Regions from separate parts of the Priestia sp. P5_B4 genome, predicted to be linked through region 2. Evidence: riboswitches for the same ligand, from Rfam matches in the RefSeq annotation. Region 2 holds a riboswitch; the other holds the start of a gene.
What was found. A riboswitch is a leader RNA that binds a small molecule or an ion and turns the genes downstream of it on or off. The one in region 2 is predicted to bind thiamine pyrophosphate.

Region 1 (5,192 bases), on a different contig from region 2:
ATAATCCGTCTTAACGCTTGGGAATAGGTCATACCAAGTGAGTAGCCAGCTTCCCACTGTCCTTTAGGAATAGATTGAATTGCTGCTCGGATAATTTCAGATGCATAAGCACCTACACTTAATGAAAATCCAATAACAGCAGAGATAAATGGATCAATTGTTATATCTAAGTTAGGTAATCCGTAGAAAATGATAAATAATTGCACAAGCAAAGGCGTTCCACGAATAATTGAGACATATACACGTGCAATCATGTTTAATACCTTACTTGACGACAAGCGAGCAAGTGCTGTTAAAACAGCTAACACAATGCCTATGGCAAAGCTTATTAATGTTAGTGGAATAGAATATTGAATAGCTCCCTTTAGCATTGGTAAGAGAGATGATTGAGCGATTGAAATCAATTGATTCAATCGCTCTCCATCAGGAAAAATATTATTTAGGAGAAACATCTTCGCCAAACCATTTCTTAGAAATTTTTGCGTATGTTCCGTCTTTTTTCATATCTTTCAATGCTTTGTTTACTTCATCCACTAACTTACCGCTGTCTTTTCTAAACATAAAGCCGCTTGCAGCACCATCGGATTTTTCATCCGCGATTTTGATAGGTGCGTTAGGGTGCTTTTTCTTATAGTCAAGGAACGATAATTTATCGTTGATTGTAGCATCAACACGGTTTGCGCTCATTAGTTCTACTGCTTGAGCAAAACCTTCAGCACTCGTAATGTTTGCACCATAAGATTGAGCCATGTCTTTATAGTTACTTGTTAATGACTGCGCTGATTTTTTTCCTTTTAAATCTTTAAATGATTTAATATCTTTTTCGTCTTTACGAACAATTAATACAGCGCCTGACTGGATGTATGGATCAGAGAAATCGTATTTCTTTTGACGATCTTCACGAATACCCACTTCGTTAGCAATCATGTCAAAGCGTTTAGCATCTAATCCGGCAAACATGCCATCCCACTGTGTTTCTTTGAACTCAGCTTTTACGCCAAGACGTTTAGCTACTTCTTGAGCCAATTCTACATCAAACCCAGTTAGCTTTTGTTTGTCATCATGAAAAGTGAACGGAGGGTATGTACCTTCAGTTCCAATTGTTAATACGCCATCTTTTTTCACTTTATTATATAAATCCTCTTGTGAAGATTTATTGTCTCCATTGTTTGCTTCATTTTTTGAGCTAGAACCGCATGCGGCAAGCACAACTGTGAAAGCTAATAGTAGCGACAAAAGTGCAGCAAATTTCTTCATTTTCTAAACCCCCTAGTATTCTGATAGGAAATGATACTCTGTGATACTAAACAAGAACACAGCAAAAGTCAACAAAAAAAACTTATACGATTAATGTGACTTAAAATAAGGGAAATATACCTTCTATACACGGTTTGTCATAAGGATACAGAAAGATTTTAAAATTTGGATTAAGTGGATTTTTAAGGGAGATTTGAGGAGCAAAAAGGAAGTTTCATGCGACGATTTTCTCTTTCATTTTTTCATGACTTTTGGTGCAATAAACATATAGTTAAATGTTAAGGTAGAAATAAATTCCTTATGGTACACTTAAAGAAGAATTTATGAAACGGAGCGATATGATGAAAGCCATAAACTTAATCTCAATTGCCTTTGGTGCTATCGCTGGTACATATGCACGTTATTTGCTGAATCTTTCCTTATTATATACGGGCTATCCAATAGGAACGGTAATTGAAAACCTATTAGGAAGCTTCATACTAGGCCTATTAACAGGATTTTTTGTGTGGAAAAAGCCAAAAGAATGGATAAAGCTTGGACTAGGAGTTGGCGTATGCGGCGGTTTTACAACGTATTCAACGTTTGCAGGAGACGTCATTTCTCTCACTCAGTACCATTTATTTTGGGGAGCCATTTATGTAATGGTCTCTTTAGTAGGTGGAATCCTTCTTGCTTTAGCAGGCTATCTATGCGGTGAAGCGGCAGGGAAAAATTTAGTGAAAGTACATGAGGTGAAGTAAATGAGCATAGTGAGCTTGGCACTTGGCGGGGCAGCTGGAGGAATATGCCGTTATCTTTTGGGTTTAAAAGTTACAAAAACAGTTTCAAACCCTCCTTTTCCAGTATCAATGCTGTTTGTAAACTTGCTCGGTGCGTTTGGGCTTGGTCTTTTTTACGGTAGTTATTATGGAAAGGTTCCGAGTCATGCTTATGATGATTCAATATTTTTAATGATTGGCATTGGTTTTTTTGGTGCCTTTACCACTTTTTCAACGTTCAGTGTGGAAACCGTACAGTTAATTCGAGAAAAATCTTATCGGAAAATGCTGGCGTACGTGGGGATTTCAGCATTTGGAACAGTTGGTTTATTTACAGTCGGTTTACTGGCAGGAACGTTTTTATTTAAGTAAAGAGAACGTTTCTAGTAGGGAAAAACAAAAAGACGGAGAAGTAGAGAATGGATAGAAAAGCAGAAGTTTGGAAATACATTTTGTTGATTGTAGCTGTTGCAGGTCAGATCATCGGTTTTTTATTTTTATTTATAAATGTTGTGGCGGCATTTATTTTTTACGGTTTTTATATTCTAACTTTTATTATGTTACTCCTGCTGTTTATATGGGATCGGAAAAAGGAAAAAGACAAGGAAGAATTTGACGACTATACCGATTACTAATCATTTAAAAAGCAGAATGATGCGGTGCGCCGGACCTCTTACTTAGTAAAGAAGCTTAAAAGATACATCTATAAAAGGAAGAGAGCCGTAAGAGCATAAAGAGATATTGTATTTACATCTAGTTGTGTTATAATTTTAAGTGCGAAAACAAAATCAATAAATAGCAATCACTAGGGGAGCTTTTTGAAGCTGAGACGAATGTATTTCGGACCCTTTGAACCTGATCTGGCTTGTACCAGCGTAGGGAAGTGGCGATCATGTTTACATAACGATGCATGCTAACCACTCTACGTTGTAGAGTGGTTTTTTTGTATGTAATAAAGCCCTCTACACAAGATGAAGTGATTGAAATTTCTCTTTATTCTGAACGGAAAGGTTTCGATCATATGGATATTCCTAAATTTCATGTCGTTACAACAGATAAGCAGCCAATTGAAGAGGTTCGGGACATTTTAACGGCTATTGAGCCTTTTGCGGGTGCCATTCATATTAGAGAAAAAAAGAAAACGGCAAAGCAGATTCAATGTTTGCTAGAAAGCCTGCCATTTTGTCTCTCTAAAATTATTGTAAATGACCGAGTTGATGTAGCGCATGCTTTAAAAGCAAAAGGCGTACAGCTTGCCTATCATAGTTTAGATGTTTCGTGTGTTAGAGACGTATTTCCTTCTCTTATTGTCGGAAAATCAGTTCACTCTGTGGAAGAGGCTTTAGAAGCTGAAAAAGATGGTGCTCACTACATTCTATACGGACATATTTATTCAACACATTCAAAAAAAGGATTAAAAAATCGAGGGGTAGCAGCACTAAAAGAAGTAGTAGATGCTGTACAGATACCGGTTATTGCCATCGGAGGAATTACACCTGTAAATGCCAAAGAGGTGCTTCAAACAGGAGCACACGGTATAGCTGTGATGTCTGGTGTCATGCTTGCGCAAAATCCTCTTAAAGCGATTAAACAATATTCTCATATATGGACATCTGGAGGTGGAGAAAATGAAGCAGCATTATGATGTACTGTTAGTCGGAGGAGGCATAATCAGCTCTTCTATCGCTTATCATTTGTCAAAACAAGGAGCATCAGTGGCCATTCTTGAACGAAATCAAATTGGTTGTGAAGCTTCAAGTGCAGCAGCTGGTATTTTAGGTGCTCAAGCTGAAATTGATGAAGAAGGTCCTCTTTTAGACCTTGCTATTAAGAGCAGAAGCATGTTTCCTGAGCTGGTGAAGGAACTAAAAGAAAAAACGGCCATCGACGTAGAGCTCATTCAAAAAGGCTTATTAAAAGTCGCTGTAACAGAAGAAGATGCACACGTATTAAAGAAAAAAGCCGCTCAGCACCACCGATGGGATGAACATGTAAGATGGATCGATGTAAAAGAAGCGCGTTTGTTAGAACCTGGTCTCTCTCCAGACATATACGGAGCCATTACAATACCGGGGGACGGCCAGCTAGCTCCGGCTAAGTTAACGCAAGCTCTTGCTCATGGAGCCTTGTATCACGGAGCAGATATATTCGAATACTGTGATGTTCATTCTCTTATTATGGAAAATGAAACAGTAAAAGGTGTACAGACGTCCAGAGGCTCTTTTTACGGAGAAAAAGTAGTTATTGCAGCAGGCTCATGGGCTAAACGCTTTATTTCTTCTGAACATTTAGGTCGCGTGTTTCCCGTAAAAGGGGAGTGTATTGCTCTTCGAAGTCATAAGCCGCTGCTTTCTAAAACGATTTTTTTAGATGAAGGTTTTTACTTAGTGCCTAAGACTGGTGGAAGAATCGTAATCGGGGCAACTAAGCTACAGCATGACTTTACCAAGACGGTTTCTGCACAAGGTATTCAATTTTTGCTGAATAAAGCTTCGGCGCTTCTGCCAGCTATTAAAGAAGCCACATTTGAAAAAGCATGGGCTGGTCTTCGTCCACAAACAAATGATGGCTGGCCTTATTTAGGAGAGCACCCTGAAATAGCGAATCTACACATGGCGTTTGGCCACTACCGAAACGGTATTTTATTAAGTGCTGCAACTGGAAAAATTATGGCTGATGCTTTGTTAGGGAAAAAGCTGAATCATTCATTTTTTACATCATTTCAGCTAACAAGAGTAATGGAGGGAGTTCATTGAATCTAATCATTAATGGTAAGACCGTTACTTTTGGAGATGAAATTGAAACGGTCGAGCACTTGTTGCAGGCTCAGAACCTGCATGAACGAGTGGTAATTGTTGAGCTAAACAAGAACATTTTGCAAAAAGAAGAACATAGCGATGCATGCTTAAAAGATGGCGATATATTAGAAGTTGTTTCATTTGTCGGAGGAGGATGAAGAGTATGTTAAAAATTGGACAATATACATTTAATTCACGTTTATTATTAGGGACAGGGAAATTTCCGGACTTTACGACTCAGCGTCAAGCGGTAGAAGAGTCAGAAACAGAAATTTTAACATTTGCTGTGAGACGAATGGATATTTTTGATCAAAATCAGCCTAATTTATTAGAAGCGCTTGATGTGAAGCGTTTCACTCTTTTGCCTAACACTGCTGGA
Region 2 (5,192 bases):
AGTCTCTATTAGAAGTTTAAGGGACTAAAGAACACGCATGTTTATTTTATAAAAATACAAAATATAGAATAGCTGCTAACACAATTCGATATAGTGCAAACGGTACTAATTTGATACGATTAATTAATTTCAGGAAAAAGCGAATAGACACCAGCGCAAAAATAAAGGCGCTGATAAAACCAGCAATAAAAAACGGTAGTGCATCTGATGTGAAATACTGCCAGTTTTTAACCAATGAAAGTCCACTTGCTCCTGCCATGATTGGCACTGCCATAATAAATGTAAAATCTGCCGCTGCCTTATGGCTCATTCCAAGAAGAACCCCTCCTGAAATCGTTGAGCCTGAACGAGAAAAACCTGGCCAAAGAGCAATACATTGAAACAGTCCTATACCCAGTGCTTGTCCATAAGACATTTGGTCCACCGTCTCTACACGCGGACGTTTAGGTCCAAACAAATCTGCTAGAATCATTAATACAGCTCCGACTACTAAGCCAATTAGCACCGTATTTAAAGAAAACAAATGTTCATCAATGTAATCATCAAACAAAAGACCTAACACTCCTGCGGGTAACAGACCAACAATTACTTGCATTAAATTCAAGCGATTTGTCGGTCCAATTGGAGCGGCTGGCTTTTTTCCCAATCCTAATAAATTAATGAAACGATCTTTAAAAATAACTACTACTGCTAAGATCGACCCTAGCTGAATAACAATTTTAAATGTATTAGCTACGGGAGATGAAAATAATTCTTTTGAATTTAACCACAGGTCATCCACAATAATCATATGCCCAGTTGACGAAACAGGAGCAAACTCTGTTAAACCTTCTACAATCCCTAAAATGATTGCTACAATAATTTCCCACATAAAGCTATATACCTTGCCTTTCTTTCAAATTAATAAGCTTATCGCTTCGTTTTCCATGCTCAACTATTTTCCTATTTTGACACTTGCTTTTTTATCATAATTGTTAAAACTATGAAATACAATGTGTATTTGCAAAAAGATAAGAATCTTTAATAATTTGTAATAAAAACCTTACATGCTATAACCAAAAAACAAGATATCAGCTTTTATTTGTTTTAAAAAGCAGTCGCTATGTTCGGTATAAAATCCAGGCCCTTAGCTAAAAATGAATCATCTAGACTATTTTTCTTTAGTGTGAAAAAATGACTAAATGATTATGTTTTTTCCATCCCCTTTACTGTCATCTATCATTTTAATCAACTAGTGCTTGCTTATACGACATATCCCCTAAGTAATTTGAAACTTTTTTCTCTCTTTTCTCGTATATAGTAGTATCTTTTTTAGGAGGCTTTTTACTATGAATGGAAATGTACGTACAATGAAATGGGTCACTGCTGGGTATGAAGCCTTGCTGGGAATTCCTTTAATTGGCGCGGGGATTGTTATGGGCTTTAGTTATACTCCTCTTTTTATTGGATTTATTCTTCATGCTATCACACTCATTTTAGCTAATAGACGAGGGTTATCTGCGTATGGAAACATACTAGGGATTGTTACTTCACTGGTTGCTTGGATTCCATTTTTAGGGTTTGTTATGCACATTATTACAGCTATTGTGATTGCAATCGATGCTGCTAGACAACGTTGATTGTCTAGCTTTTTTTATTTAAGGGTTGATTTTTTACCGAATGATGGTAAACTTAAGCCGTAAATTGAATAATTTGAATGTTATTTCTACTAGGGGTGTCTGATAGCTCAGACTGAGAGAAGAGTGCTATAAAACTCTTTAACCCTTTGAACCTGATTTGGGTTATACCAGCGGAGGGAAGTAGTCTTGAAAAGAATAGTATATGTTTATTCTTTTTTCGCCTATTCCATCGGGTTCTGTCTATCACAGAACCCGATTTTTTTATGGTTCGGTATAGCTACACTTTATGCGAAACCGGAGGAATATGTAATGTCAAAACAAAATGTATCAGTTTCTATGAAAAAGCCTTTTCCAAACAGTCACAAAGTATATGTCCAAGGATCCAGAGAAGATCTTAAAGTGCCTATGCGTGAAATCCATCAGTCTCCTACTACAGGATCTTTTGGGGAAGAAGAAAATAATCCCGTACGTGTATACGACACGAGTGGTGTTTATACAGATCCCTGTTATGAAATTAATTTACAAAAAGGATTACCGGCTCTGCGCGAAAAGTGGATTGCAGAACGAAACGATGTAGAAACATATCAAGGCCGTACGGTTCAGCCACAGGATAACGGTTATTATGATGGTGATCCAAGAGATCAGTACGAGCGCTTTATCACTAATCGTTTACCTTTGCGCGCGAAAAAAAATCAAAATGTAACGCAAATGCACTATGCGAAAAAAGGAATCATCACGCCCGAAATGGAATTTATCGCTATTCGTGAACAGATGGATCCTGAAGTCGTGCGTGAAGAAGTAGCAAGAGGACGTGCCATTATCCCTAATAATATCAATCACCCTGAGAGCGAACCGATGATTATCGGCCGCAAATTCCACGTAAAAATCAATGCTAATATCGGAAATTCAGCTATTCGTTCAGCTATTGAAGATGAAGTAGAAAAAATGACATGGGCAACGCGTTGGGGAGCCGATACAATTATGGATTTATCAACAGGAAAGGATATCCACACAACGCGCGAATGGATTATCCGCAACTCGCCTGTTCCTGTAGGGACTGTTCCTATTTACCAAGCGCTTGAAAAAGTAAAAGGTGTRGCAGAAGATCTAACGTGGGAAGCATATCGCGATACATTAATTGAACAAGCGGAGCAAGGTGTTGATTACTTTACTATTCACGCAGGTGTTCTTTTACGCTATATTCCTCTAACAGCGAAACGTACGACAGGTATTGTTTCACGCGGAGGATCCATCTTGGCGCAGTGGTGTTTAGCTCATCATGAAGAGAACTTTTTATATACTCGCTTTGAAGAAATCTGTGAAATCTGTAAAGCATACGATATTTCTATTTCGCTTGGCGATGGGCTGCGTCCTGGTTCCATTGCAGATGCTAATGATGAGGCACAGTTCGGTGAATTAGAAACGCTTGGTGAACTAACTAAAATTGCTTGGAAACACGATGTTCAAGTTATGATTGAAGGCCCTGGACATGTCCCTATGCACCTCATCAAAGAAAACGTAGATAAACAAATGGAAATATGCCAAGAAGCTCCCTTCTATACTCTTGGACCGCTTACAACCGACATCGCTCCAGGCTATGACCATATTACATCAGGTATCGGGGCTGCAATGATTGGCTGGTTTGGGACAGCTATGCTTTGCTACGTAACGCCAAAAGAACATTTAGGTCTGCCAAATAAAGAAGACGTTCGAGAAGGCGTTATCACCTATAAAATTGCTGCGCATGCCGCTGACCTAGCAAAAGGCCATCCAGGAGCACAAAAACGCGATAACGCGCTGTCTAAAGCAAGATTTGAATTTAGATGGAATGATCAATTTAACCTGTCACTAGATCCAGAGCGCGCAAAAGAATATCACGATGAAACACTTCCCGCTGAAGGTGCTAAAACAGCCCATTTCTGTTCAATGTGTGGACCTAAATTCTGTTCGATGCGTATTTCTCAAGATATTCGTAACATGGCTCAAGAAAATGAAAAAGATGTAAACGAAGTAAGAAAAGAAGGAATGAAAGAAAAAGCTAAAGAGTTTGTTAACAGTGGTTCAAATATCTATCAATAATGAAGTAGAACAGCTTAAAGAACAAATTAAGCAGCTTGAAAGAAAGTTATTATTTGTTCAGCAAAATTGTCAGCACATTATCGTTGAATCCTCACATTCTTCCGTAAGGCGCTGCATTAAGTGTTTCTATCAACAAGAGGCAGTGGCTAGGACAAAAGTATTTTAGTTGAAGAAAGATCCGAACGATTAATCGTTCGGATCTTTTCATTGTGATGGTAAACGTAGACTTCATATCTGTAGCTGCTTTCTAGCTATTGATTCAGTTATGTCTCCATCTCTTTATCTTTTTTTGAAACGTGCTTTCAGCACGTTCTTGACCCAATATAGTATTTTAATAATAACCCAGCCTATAAATGTACCTAGCGTATTCAAAAAGATATCATCAATATCAAATACTCGTTCCGTTAGCTTGTACTGTAAAATTTCAATCAGAAAACTGATTAAGAAACCCGTCGTAAACACTTGAATAAAACCGTCAAACCACTTCATAAACAAAGGAATAAACATTCCAAGCGGCGCAAACATCAAGATATTCCCCAGTATATTTGTCAGAGTGAGCATTATATTCCCGCTGTCCCACATCAGACGGATCGTGCTAAATAAATCCAAGTTCATTGCTTTTCCGTAAACATGTTCGTTTTCCCGTATGAGAGTAGCATAAATGACCACTGCTGTATACACAATAAATAGAATGAACATGACTTTTTTAACGATTGACCTGATGCTTACATTCACTTCAACATCACCTTCTTTGACTCCCAAAACCATTTATTATTATCTATATGTACCCGTCCACTGCTTTCATTCGTAGTGAATGCATTTACATGCTTTTTTATCCTATCACATCAATAAATAAATACAATTCCCTTTTTATTATTTTGTAAACTAAAATTTTTTCACTTAAAAAAGCCATGCTTTTCGCATGACTTTTGTTAATTAATAATTCCACGATGGATAATTTCCACTTGTACTTTCGGATTAATCGAGATGTTTTTATAATCCTGTCTCCATTTAAGCCTTTCCCATATACTCGGATGATAAGCGGCTACTTCTCTTCCTATTTCAAGAAAATCGCAGTTAGCTTTTTGCAACTTTACAACTACTTTTTCTGCTTTCTTTTGTAGAACTTTTTCAATTTCTTCCTGTACATTTTTTATTAATGCAGGGGATGACATTTCGTTTTTAGTGAATTCATTAATGCTTACTTTTACATGTAGTGGTATGGTCACTTTTACCCCGTGAATCGCATCCGGCTTAACGTTCATCTTTGCTTTAGCGTCTGACACATCATACGATACTACATACTTTTGGTCATGTATGGTAATTTTTTCACTCATAATCATATATTTATCTTTTTGGTTTCCTAATAAAAGAAGCACCTTGGATTCCTCAGGATTTAATGTAATGCCTGAAAATTTATCTTTATTAAACAAAGCTGTACCGATTACATCAACGGTCTTATTTTCAGTATTTAATTTCATATAAGGAAGAGCT

Region 1: another riboswitch for thiamine pyrophosphate. It lies ahead of AC1DRF_RS04230 (thiamine phosphate synthase); the one in region 2 lies ahead of thiC (phosphomethylpyrimidine synthase ThiC).

The regions. Positions count from the first base shown of each region.
Region 1 covers NZ_JBFULJ010000018.1:6,799-11,990, forward strand. Annotated here, with positions in the region: gene AC1DRF_RS04205 (amino acid ABC transporter permease) at 1-452, opposite strand, end outside; gene AC1DRF_RS04210 (amino acid ABC transporter substrate-binding protein) at 436-1,257, opposite strand; gene AC1DRF_RS04215 (fluoride efflux transporter FluC) at 1,581-1,997, shown strand; gene crcB (fluoride efflux transporter CrcB) at 1,998-2,387, shown strand; gene AC1DRF_RS04225 (hypothetical protein) at 2,435-2,650, shown strand; TPP riboswitch at 2,813-2,914, shown strand; gene AC1DRF_RS04230 (thiamine phosphate synthase) at 3,037-3,660, shown strand; gene thiO (glycine oxidase ThiO) at 3,644-4,771, shown strand; gene thiS (sulfur carrier protein ThiS) at 4,768-4,971, shown strand; gene AC1DRF_RS04245 (thiazole synthase) at 4,977-5,192, shown strand, end outside.
Region 2 covers NZ_JBFULJ010000011.1:13,955-19,146, reverse strand. Annotated here, with positions in the region: gene AC1DRF_RS03030 (undecaprenyl-diphosphate phosphatase) at 47-871, opposite strand; gene AC1DRF_RS03025 (hypothetical protein) at 1,329-1,619, shown strand; TPP riboswitch at 1,701-1,815, shown strand; gene thiC (phosphomethylpyrimidine synthase ThiC) at 1,929-3,698, shown strand; gene AC1DRF_RS03015 (hypothetical protein) at 3,676-3,864, shown strand; gene AC1DRF_RS03010 (VanZ family protein) at 3,978-4,466, opposite strand; gene AC1DRF_RS03005 (Ger(x)C family spore germination protein) at 4,631-5,192, opposite strand, start outside.